2 regions of the Acidovorax sacchari genome follow, and region 2 is predicted to be linked to the other one. Evidence: predicted binding sites of a transcription regulator. Region 2 holds the regulator's gene; the other holds the start of a gene.
What was found. The regulator HrcA, encoded in region 2, represses chaperone genes, less so after heat shock. The targets are predictions, from matches to a motif close to TTAGCACTCNNNNNNNNNGAGTGCTAA.
Positions count from the first base shown of each region.

Region 1: the regulator HrcA is predicted to act here: its motif matches at 2,665-2,691, upstream of ACGHC0_RS04775 (co-chaperone GroES).

Region 1 covers NZ_AP035783.1:1,052,804-1,058,289, reverse strand. The annotation lists gene ACGHC0_RS04785 (hypothetical protein) at 1-44, shown strand, start outside; gene fusA (elongation factor G) at 151-2,196, opposite strand; gene ACGHC0_RS04775 (co-chaperone GroES) at 2,788-3,078, shown strand; gene groL (chaperonin GroEL) at 3,137-4,774, shown strand; gene xylB (xylulokinase) at 4,880-5,486, opposite strand, start outside.
Region 2 covers NZ_AP035783.1:4,162,984-4,168,469, forward strand. The annotation lists gene ACGHC0_RS18465 (hypothetical protein) at 1-162, opposite strand, end outside; gene ACGHC0_RS18470 (S24 family peptidase) at 336-1,019, shown strand; gene ACGHC0_RS18475 (LuxR C-terminal-related transcriptional regulator) at 1,862-2,551, shown strand; gene ACGHC0_RS18480 (hypothetical protein) at 2,741-3,142, shown strand; gene hrcA (heat-inducible transcriptional repressor HrcA) at 3,161-4,165, opposite strand; gene ACGHC0_RS18490 (NAD kinase) at 4,195-5,091, shown strand; gene recN (DNA repair protein RecN) at 5,094-5,486, shown strand, end outside.

The DNA.
Region 1 (5,486 bases), 2.5 Mb from region 2:
CTTCGGCGACGGCCCCCAGAGGACTGGAAAGCCGGGACCCATGATGCAGGCACGGTGAATTGCCCGCCCGGCGCCGGCGATCCGCCAGGAAAAAAGGGCGCGGACACCGTCCGCGCCCCTGCCAGGGTATCGCCCCTGGCGTGCGCCAGGTCACCGCATCAACGCGGCCATCTCCCTCTCCGGCACCACCCCATAGTGGTCCAGTTGCATCGAGTACTGCCCACGCCCCGACGACAGCGCGCGCAGGCTGCCGATGTAGCCGAACATTTCCTTCAGCGGCACCTGCGCCTCGATCGTGGCGGCGTTGCCGCGCTGGCCCTGGCCGCGGACGACGCCACGGCGGCGGTTCAGGTCGCCGATGCCGTCACCCAGGCACTCGGCCGGGATGATGACTTCGACGGCCATCACCGGCTCCAGCACCAGGGGCCCGGCCTTGGCAAAGGCGTCGCGAAACGCCGCCACGGCCGCCAGTTCGAACGCCACCGTGGACGAATCGCGCTCGTGGTAGCTGCCATCCACCAGCGTGGCGACGAAGTCCACGGCGGGAAAGCCAGCCACCACGCCGGAGCGGGCGGCACGGCGGATGCCGGCCTCCACCGCGGGAATGAACTCGCGCGGCACCGTGCCGCCGACAACGCGGCTCTCGAAGCGGATGCCCTCGCCCCGGGGGAGGGGCTCGAACTGCAGCCTCACCTCGGCGAACTGGCCAGGACCGCCCGATTGCTTCTTGTGCACATGGTTCACCTCCACGCGGCGGGAAATGGTTTCACGGTAGGCCACCTGGGGGCGCCCGACCGACACATCGATCCCATGGCGCGCGCGCAGCTTCTCGATCGAGACCTCGAGCTGCAGTTCGCCCATGCCGGACAGAATGGTCTGGCCGGACTCGGCGTCCTGCTGCAGGCGCAGGCTCGGGTCTTCGCGCAGCAGGGACTGCAGCGCCTTCGACAAGCCCTGCTGGTCGGCGCTTGCCCGGGGCTCGATGGCCACGTGGATCACCGGCTCGGGCACGCTGATCTGCTCCAGCACCACGGGATGGGCCGGATCGCTCAGCGTGTGGCCCGTGAGGGTGTCCTTGAGGCCGACGACGGCGGCAATGTCGCCCGCCACCAGTTCCTCGCGCTCGATGTGCTTGTCGGCATGCACCTCGTACAGCCTCGATACGCGCTCGGTCCTGCCCGTGCTGGTGTTGAGCACCACATCGCCCCGGACCAGCCGGCCGCTGTAAACACGCACGAACACCTTGGCACCATGGTCGTCGGCGACGACCTTGAACGCCAGGGCCGAGAACGGATCTGCCGCCGATGCCGGCTTGCCGTCGGCACGGCCCGCGTGCGCCACGTCTTCCGGCGAGGGCAGGTAGTCCACCACGGCATCGAGCAAAGGCTCCACGCCGCGGTTCTTGAAGGCCGAGCCCGCCAGCGCGGGAACGAAGGCACCCGCCAGCACCCCCCGGCGCAAGAGCGAGCGCAGCATGTCCACGGCGATGGGTTCACCGTTCACGTAGGCCTCCAGGGCAGCTTCATCCTGCTCCACCGCTGCTTCGACCAGGCGGGCGCGTGCATGCGCAGCCTGCTCGGCCAGGTCGGCGGGCACGTCGGTCTCACGGTAGGAAGTGCTGGCATCGTCCCTGTCCCAGATGCGGGCACGCAGGCTGAGCAGGTCCACCACACCGCGGAAGTCGCCTTCCGCGCCGATGGGAATCTGCAGCGGCACGACGCGCACGCCCAGGCGCTCCCCCATCATGGTCACCACGCGGCCGAAATCGGCTCCCACGCGGTCGAGCTTGTTGATGAAGGCGATACGAGGCACACGGTACCTGTCGGCCAGGCGCCAGTTGGTCTCGGTCTGCGGCTCCACGCCCGCCACGCCGTCGAACACGACGACCGCACCGTCGAGCACGCGCAGCGAGCGGTTCACCTCGATGTTGAAGTCGATGTGGCCGGGCGTGTCGATCAGGTTGAGCTGCGTGCCCTTCCAATGCACGGTGACGGCCGCGCTGTGGATGGTGATGCCGCGCTTCTGCTCCTGCGGATCGAAGTCCATGTGCGCCGTGCCGTCGTGCACTTCGCCGATGCGATGGCTTTCGCCGGTATAGAACAGGATGCGTTCGGTGGTGGTCGTCTTGCCCGCGTCGACGTGGGCGATGACACCGATGTTGCGCAGACGGGCGATATGGTTGCGGGAGTTTCTCATGGCGAATCTTTCTTCGCGGCTGCACTCGGCTCTGCGAGCAGCTGCCGCCTGGTTGGCTAGGTCGCCAGCCCAGGCGAGAAGATCCGCCTTCGGGCTAGCGTGGAATGGGGGGTGTGCTGTCGCCGAAGCCCGGGCGCACGGAACTCAAGCTCCGGCGGTCGGGAATCGTGGCGATCAACTTGTCGTAGGTACGCATGGGTGTCGGTGGGAAAGTCTGGAAAACAAAAAACCCCGGAGGTGCGAGCCTGCCGGGGTCTGTGGTGACCGGAAGGCGCGCAGCCCTCCGATACGCGATCAGGGGCGCAACTAGGTGGCGAAAGATGCCTTGATCACGTTGGTCAGAATGTTCATGGAGACGAATTATCCTCTCCAGCCAGCCAGGGGGCAAGGCCCTTCGCGGGCATGCGCCGGTCGCCGGCCATGGCATCCCGCCCCAGCCCCTTGAAACGCCAGCAAATGCCCGTATCATTAGCACTCGAAGCGGACGAGTGCTAACAACCGTGTGGGACACGGCCGCTGAAGATCCCGACGCCCGCCTTCCGCGGGCGTCCTGTCGATGTCGCAATCCTTATTGAACCAGGAGAGATGCAAATGAACCTTCGCCCCCTGCACGATCGCGTGATCGTCAAGCGCATTGAAAGCGAAACCACGACCGCCTCCGGCATCGTGATCCCCGACAACGCTGCCGAGAAGCCCGATCAAGGCGAAGTCCTGGCCGTGGGCCCTGGCAAGAAGAACGACAAGGGCGAACTCAGCGTGCTGAGCGTCAAGGTCGGCGATCGCGTCCTGTTCGGCAAGTACTCGGGCCAGACCGTCAAGGTCAACGGCGACGAACTGCTGGTCATGAAGGAAGACGACCTGTTCGCAGTCGTCGAGAAGTGATCGCTTCGCGGATCACATCCTCTTCCAACTTCCTGTTGACTGAATCCGGAGAAACAAAATGGCAGCAAAAGACGTAGTTTTCGGCGGCGAAGCCCGCGCTCGCATGGTCGAAGGCGTGAACATCCTCGCCAACGCCGTCAAGGTGACCCTGGGCCCCAAGGGCCGCAACGTGGTGCTCGAGCGCTCCTTCGGCGCCCCCACCGTGACCAAGGACGGCGTGTCCGTGGCCAAGGAAATCGAGCTGAAGGACAAGCTGCAGAACATGGGCGCCCAGCTCGTGAAGGAAGTGGCGTCCAAGACCAGCGACAACGCCGGTGACGGCACGACCACCGCCACGGTGCTGGCCCAGGCCATCGTCCGCGAAGGCTCCAAGTACGTGGCCGCCGGCCTGAACCCGATGGACCTGAAGCGCGGCATCGACAAGGCCGTGACGGCCCTGGTCGCCGAGCTGAAGAAGGCTTCCAAGGCCACGACGACCTCCAAGGAAATCGCCCAGGTGGGTTCGATCTCCGCCAACTCCGACGAATCCATCGGCAAGATCATTGCCGACGCCATGGACAAGGTCGGCAAGGAAGGCGTGATCACCGTGGAAGACGGCAAGAGCCTGGACAACGAGCTGGATGTCGTGGAAGGCATGCAGTTCGACCGCGGCTACCTGTCGCCCTACTTCATCAACAACCCCGAAAAGCAGGCTGCCCTGCTGGACAACCCCTTCGTGCTGCTGTTCGACAAGAAGATCAGCAACATCCGTGACCTGCTGCCCACGCTGGAGCAGGTTGCCAAGGCCGGTCGTCCGCTGCTGATCATCGCCGAGGAAGTCGAGGGCGAAGCCCTGGCGACCCTGGTGGTCAACACCATCCGCGGCATCCTGAAGGTCGTGGCCGTGAAGGCGCCTGGCTTCGGCGACCGCCGCAAGGCCATGCTGGAAGACATCGCCATCCTGACGGGCGGCAAGGTGATCGCCGAGGAAGTGGGCCTGACGCTCGAGAAGGTGACCCTGGCCGACCTGGGCCAGGCCAAGCGCATCGAAGTGGGCAAGGAAAACACCACCATCATCGACGGCGCAGGCGCTGCCGCTGACATCGAAGCCCGCGTGAAGCAGATCCGCATCCAGATCGAGGAAGCCACCAGCGACTACGACCGCGAGAAGCTGCAGGAACGCGTGGCCAAGCTGGCCGGCGGCGTGGCCGTGATCAAGGTCGGCGCTGCCACCGAAGTCGAGATGAAGGAAAAGAAGGCACGCGTGGAAGACGCGCTGCACGCCACCCGCGCTGCCGTGGAAGAAGGCATCGTGGCCGGCGGTGGCGTGGCCCTGCTGCGCGCCAAGCAGGCTGCTGGCGAGATCAAGGGTGACAACCCCGATCAGGACGCCGGCATCAAGCTGATCCTGAAGGCGATCGAAGCGCCCCTGCGCGAGATCGTGGCCAACGCCGGTGGCGAGCCCTCGGTGGTGGTCAATGCCGTGCTGAACGGCAAGGGCAACTACGGCTTCAACGCCGCCAACGACACCTACGGCGACATGCTCGAAATGGGCATTCTGGACCCGACGAAGGTGACCCGCACGGCCCTGCAGAACGCCGCTTCCGTGGCTTCGCTGCTGCTGACGACCGAAGCCATGGTGGCCGAGGCTCCGAAGGACGAAGCGGCTGCTCCCGCCATGCCCGACATGGGCGGCATGGGTGGCATGGGCATGTAATGCCCGGCTGAGCCTCGCTCACCCGACCAAAGGGCCGCGCAAGCGGCCCTTTTTCATGGTGTCTGCGTCGTACACCGGCACCGTGCCGTGGCGCGGGGCCTTGTGTCAGAACTGATCGCGCAGCGCCTGGTAGAGGGTTCGGAAGCGCGCATGGCGCGCCGCATGCCCGGCGGCGTCCGCTGTGGCGGGATCGAAGCGCTGCCGGGGCTGCGGCAGTGTGCAGACCTCGGCCACGCGGCCGCCATCGGCCAGCCAGGCCAGCCGTGCCGCGCCCAGGGCACCGCCGGTTTCGCTGCCTTCGTAGAGGGTGAGCGGCACCTGCAGGATGTCGGCCAGCAACTGTCCCCACCAGGCGCTGCGCGCGCCGCCTCCGACCAGCGCCATCTCGCGCAGCAGCGTGCCTTCGGGCAGGCGCAAGGTGTCCAGGCCGTCCCGCAGGCCGAACCCCACCCCCTCGACGATCGCGTAGGCGATCTCGGCCGGGCCATGCGCATGGGTCAGTCCGAACAGCACGCCCTGCGCCCCGGCATGGTTGTGCGGCGAGCGTTCGCCCGAGAGGTAGGGCAGGAACAGCGGGCAGCGTTCCCGCTGCGCCACGGTGGCCGCGGCCTGCAGCAATGCGGCCTCGCTGGCGAAGCCGAAAGCCTTGGCCCCCCACTGCACGGCGCTCGCGGCCGACAGCATCACCGACATCTGGTGCCAGCGCCCGGGC
Region 2 (5,486 bases):
CCGCAGCAGTGCGCCCCCGACGCGGGAGCGGCTCCAGCCGGCAGCCACCAGGAGGTCCGCATCCGATCGGGAAGCGCCCTCGCGCACGCAAAGACGGAGATTGGAGGAGTTGCCGGCAGTGCTGTAGGCTTCCTGGACGGTGCGGGAATCGTTGCGGTACATGGTCTTCCTTGAAGGGTAGAGGGTGGCGCCGGGCGGAGCGAAAGCATCGGAGATGCGTCGGTGAAGGGCCTCGGCCCGGTGTCTCGATCCATGTCTCAATTAAACACCATGTTTAAACAAATGTCAAACCTTTTGTTTAACAACATTTTGTTTAAACGATGGACAATGGCTCCATGCATGAAAGCGCCCTACGCCTCTACCAGGCCGCCTCCGAGCTCAAGGACGTCACCGGCCAGTCCGCCGTGGCACGCCTGCTGGGAGAGTCCCCGCAGAACATCAAGAACTGGGAGATGCGGGGTATTTCCAAGGCCGGCGCCCTGAAGGCGGAAGAACTCATCGGCTGCTCCGCCGCTTGGCTGCTGACCGGCGACAGGCAGGCCACGCCGGCGCACCGCAAGCCGACCCAGCCTGCCGCCGTGTCCACGCCGGGCAGCGTGACCGTGCCGCAGCTGGCGAATGCAGCATCCATGGGCGCCGGCAGCGAAATGGCGCACGAGGACGTGATGGTGGGCCGTCTCACGCTTTCCCCCACATGGATCGGCAGGACGCTGCGCGGCCTCAGCACCCCCGAGAACCTCCGCTTCATCCACGCCTATGGGGACTCCATGGAACCCACGTTTCTGGACGGTGACGTGCTGCTGGTGGATGCGGGCGTGCGCACGGTGGAGGTGGACGGCGTGTATGTCCTGGGAGCCCAGAACCGCCTTTTCATCAAGCGCGTGCGCCAGCGACTGGACGGTGCCTACGAGATCAGCAGCGACAACCCCACCGTGAAGACGGTGGACGTCCTGGACGGCAAGCACACGGTGGAGATTCTGGGCAAGGTGATATGGATCTGGAACGGGCGCAAGATCTGAACGGACCGCGATTCGCCACGTTTAACGACCAGCAGGATAGCGGCATCGTTTAAACACCTTGCACGTACCGCCGCATCTTCCAAACAAAATGAATAGGCCGCGGTGCGGTGGAAAGTGAAGGCGGGATGACGGTGCCCTGCACAGGGAAACCCGGCCGGCAACCAACCAGCCAGCCAGCCACTCGCCAGAAGGGCAGCGGCGCGTGGGTCGTCGCGCCGTGCCGCGCGCTTCATCCATCTTTGTGTATGTGGTAGGCCGTGCTGGGCTCGAACCAGCGACCAAAGGATTATGCGTGCCACTTCGGCTTTCGCCGCCCGTTTCCGGTTCGTGGCCTGGACTCTGTCTTGCCTTTCGGCCTTCCCGTCGAGTCTCTACACGTTCCCTCCCTGCGGAGGGCTTCGCTCGGCGTTGGCATAGCGCGCAGGACGCGCAGTAGCGTTCACCGAATTTGAGAAGTTCTACTTCAAGGCAGAGTGAACTTACCTTGAGCAACCCATTGGGTGCCGCTCCATTCCCAGGCCATTGCCTGGGGACAGGAACCTCCCCGTCAAGTCCTCTGCTCTAACCAACTGAGCTAACGGCCCACAGCCTGCCATTGTCGCATACGCAGCTGGACCACGAGAAAACCGGCGCATGCGTTTTTGCGGAACGCGCAACCCCTCCGCTTGCCGATCGGCCCTCGAAGCCCCAGAAGATGGGACACGAAAGGGCATCCGCGTAGCCCGTTTCACTCGGACGCCTCGACAGAGGTTTTGTAACCCGCCGGCGCCCGTGTATGGATTACCCTCGAAAGTTACGGTCGAGTTGCTTTTGATGATCCGGCCTTATCGCCAGAACGTCGTATGCCCCTGTCCGCCTTTTCCCGCCTGCCGTTGGCGCATTACGCGCTTGTCGTCGATGACCACCCGCTCGTCGCACGCGGCATGGCCGAGTTCCTGAGCCTCCACCCCCGGTTGGAGGAGTGCCGCCATGCCTGCGAAATATCCGAGGCCCTGCGCATCATTGCCTCCCATGGCTCGCCCATTCTGGCCCTGGTGGATTTCTGGCTCGCGGAGGGTGCTGCCACGTCCTTCATCGACAATCTTTTCGCGATGTCCCCGGGAACACGCGTGTTGGTCGTGAGCGCGGACCACCATCCGGCCATCGTGCTCAAGACCCGGGCCAGTGGCGCCCACGGATTCATCCACAAGCGGGAACCGCCCGAGACCTTCCACGCCGCCATCAATGCCGTGCTCGATGGCTCGCCCTGGTTCGACTCCGGGGCGACGGCATGTCTTTCCAGCACGGCCATTGGAGCCGCAACTCCCCGCGAGATCCATCTCTCACCCGCCGATCTCGGCCTGACCCCGCGCCAGGGCCAGATCCTCGCGCTGGTTCTCGAGGGACTGCCCAACAAGCCCATCGCCAATGCGCTGCATCTGTCGGAGCACACGGTCAAGGAGCACCTCACGGCCATTCTGCAAAAGCTCGGCGCCAGCAATCGGGTGGAACTGATCTCCAGGCTGCGCGGTGTCCGGATCGACGAATCCTGAACCGCCCGGTGCAGCCGACACAAGGAGTTACGCAATTCCTGCCACGGCGGGGAATGGGCCGAAGGAACGGCCACGTATAAATCCGCGTACCCCTGGCAGAACCGCCCCGTTCGTGTACGGGGATCTCATCGACCCGGGACCTGAAACACATGGCTGGTCCGCACCAGGCCGGCCGGGATTGGAGAAAACATGAGGATTGCCGCCCCATTGCTTGCCCTCGGCCTGCTCGCCGCCCCTGCGGCCTGGTCCGCCAACCGCGCCTGCGTGATCGAGGGAAGCATTTCCGTCGCGGGTTCCGGGACGGCGGTGAAAGACTGCATGGAGTTCTCCTCCGACGTCTCGGCGGAGCAACTCAAGAGCAGCTGCGACGCAGTCGCCCAGGCGTCGGCCGGGCTGGGCGGCAAACCGGGCAAGGTCACACTCATGCGCCAATGTCCGCGGCCTGCCAGCGGTGCGTGCAAGGGACTGATGGGCCGGCCGCTCGATGCCTACTACTACGGGCTGTCGGCCGACGCGGTCCAGCAGAAGCGGCAGGCCTGCGAAACCTCGACCGCCGTGATCAAGGGAGGTACGTGGAGCGACGGCAAGTAGCCATCCGGGCCGGGCGCCCTAGCGGCGATGGCTCAGCGCGTTGGTCACCAGCTTGGAGGTGATGTCCACGATCTGGATCATGCGGTCGTAGGGCATGCGCGTGGGGCCGATGACGCCCAGCGTTCCCACGACCTGCCCGTCCACCTCATACGGAGCGCTGACCACCGACAGTTCCTCGAAAGGCACGACCTGGCTTTCGCCTCCGATGAAGATGCGCACGCCTTCGGCCCGGTTGGAGACGTCCAGCAGGCGCAGTATCTGGGTCTTCTGCTCGAAGAGGTCGAAGGCCTTGCGCAGGTTGCCCATGTCGTTCGAGAAATCGCTCAGGGCCAGCAGGTTGCGCTCGCCGGAGATGACCACCTCCTCCTGCGAGGCGGCCATGGCCTCGGAGCCGACGTTCACCGCGGCCTGCATGAGGGAAGCGATCTCTCCGCGCAACTGGTCCACCTCGGTCTTGAGCCGTTCGCGCACCTCGTCCATCCCCAGGCCGGAATAGTGGCTGTTGAGGAAGTTGGCGGCCTCGGCCAGCTGGGACTGGGTATGGTCCACTTCGGTGAAGATCACGCGGTTCTGCACATCGCCGTCCGGAGAGACGATGATGACCAGCAGGCGCCGCTCGGAAAGGCGCAGGAACTCGATGTGGCGGAAGACCGACGGTCGGCGCGGAGCCATGACCACGCCCACGAACTGCGACAGGCTGGACAGCAGTTGCGCCGCGTTCGCGATGACCTTCTGCGGCTGGTCGGCCGCGAGTTCGGGGGAGCACAGCTCGCCGCGCTGCACCGTCAACATGGTGTCAACGAACAACCGGTAGCCCTTGGCGGTGGGGATGCGGCCCGCGGAGGTGTGGGGGCTGGCGATCAGCCCGATGTCCTCCAGGTCGGCCATGACGTTGCGTATCGTGGCCGGAGAAAGGTCCAGGCCGGACGCCTTCGACAACGTGCGCGAGCCCACCGGCTGGCCGTCGGCGATGTAGCGCTCGATCAGCGCTTTGAGCAACAACTTGGCACGGTCATCGAGCATTGAATCATTTTAATGATCTAATTTCCGTGATGAAGCTCAGGTTCCAACGCGTGGCGCTCGTCGGCAAGTACCAGGCGCCCACTTCTGCAGGGATGTCCGACAGTTCGCGCGACGCGCTGGACGGCATCGCCAGATTCCTGGCCAACGAAGGGTGCGAGGTCGCCCTCGAGGCGGACACCGCCGCGAACACGGGGTTCGCCGACTACCCGGCGCTCTCCGTGGAGCGCATCGGGCTGGACTGCGATCTCTGCCTCGTGGTGGGCGGCGACGGCACGATGCTGGGCGTCGGCCGGCAGCTCGCGCAATACCGCACGCCGCTCATCGGCATCAACCAGGGCCGGCTCGGTTTCATCACCGACATCCCCCTGGGCGAGTACTCCACGGTCCTCAAACCCATGCTGCGCGGCGAGTACGAGGAAGACCTGCGCCCGCTCATGCGGGCCCGGGTGATGCGCCAGGGCCAGTGCGTGTTCGAGGCCCTGGCGATGAACGACGTGGTGGTCAACCGCGGGTCCACCTCCGGGATGGTCGAACTGCGCGTGGAAGTGGGTGGCCATTTCGTCTCCAACCAGCGTGCAGACGGCCTCATCATCGCGTCGCCCACGGGCTCCACTGCCTATGCCCTGTCCGCAGGCGGCCCGATGCTGCATCCGACGATTCCCGGATGGGTGCTGGCGCCGATCGCGCCGCACACGCTGTCGAACCGTCCCATCGTGCTGTCGGACAGCATGGAAGTGGCCGTGGAAGTCGTCAGCGGGCGCGATGTCAGCGCGAATTTCGACATGCAGTCGCTCGCGTCCCTGCAGCACGGCGACCGCATCCTGGTACAGCGCTCGGACTACCGGGCGCGCTTTCTCCATCCGCGCGGCTGGAACTACTTCGCCACGCTGCGCAAGAAGCTCCGCTGGAACGAAGGAGGCTACTGAGCATGGCGTTGAAGCGGATTGCGCTGCGTGATTTCGTGATCGTCGAGTCCCTCGAGCTGGACCTTCATTCCGGATTCACCGTCCTGACCGGCGAGACCGGCGCCGGCAAGTCCATCCTCATCGATGCGCTGCAGTTGCTGCTGGGTGCGCGCGCCGATCCGGGCGTGGTCCGGGAAGGCGCTGCGTCCACCGACCTGTGCGCGGAGTTCGACGGCACTCCCGCCATCGCGGCCTGGCTGGACGATGCGGGCATTCCTCCGGAAGACGGCCTGCTGCTGCGCCGCACCATCGACACCCAGGGCAAGAGCCGCGCGTGGATCAACGGAGTGCCGGTGACCGCGACGCAGATGCGCACCCTGGGCTCCCACCTCCTCGACATCCACGGCCAGCACGCC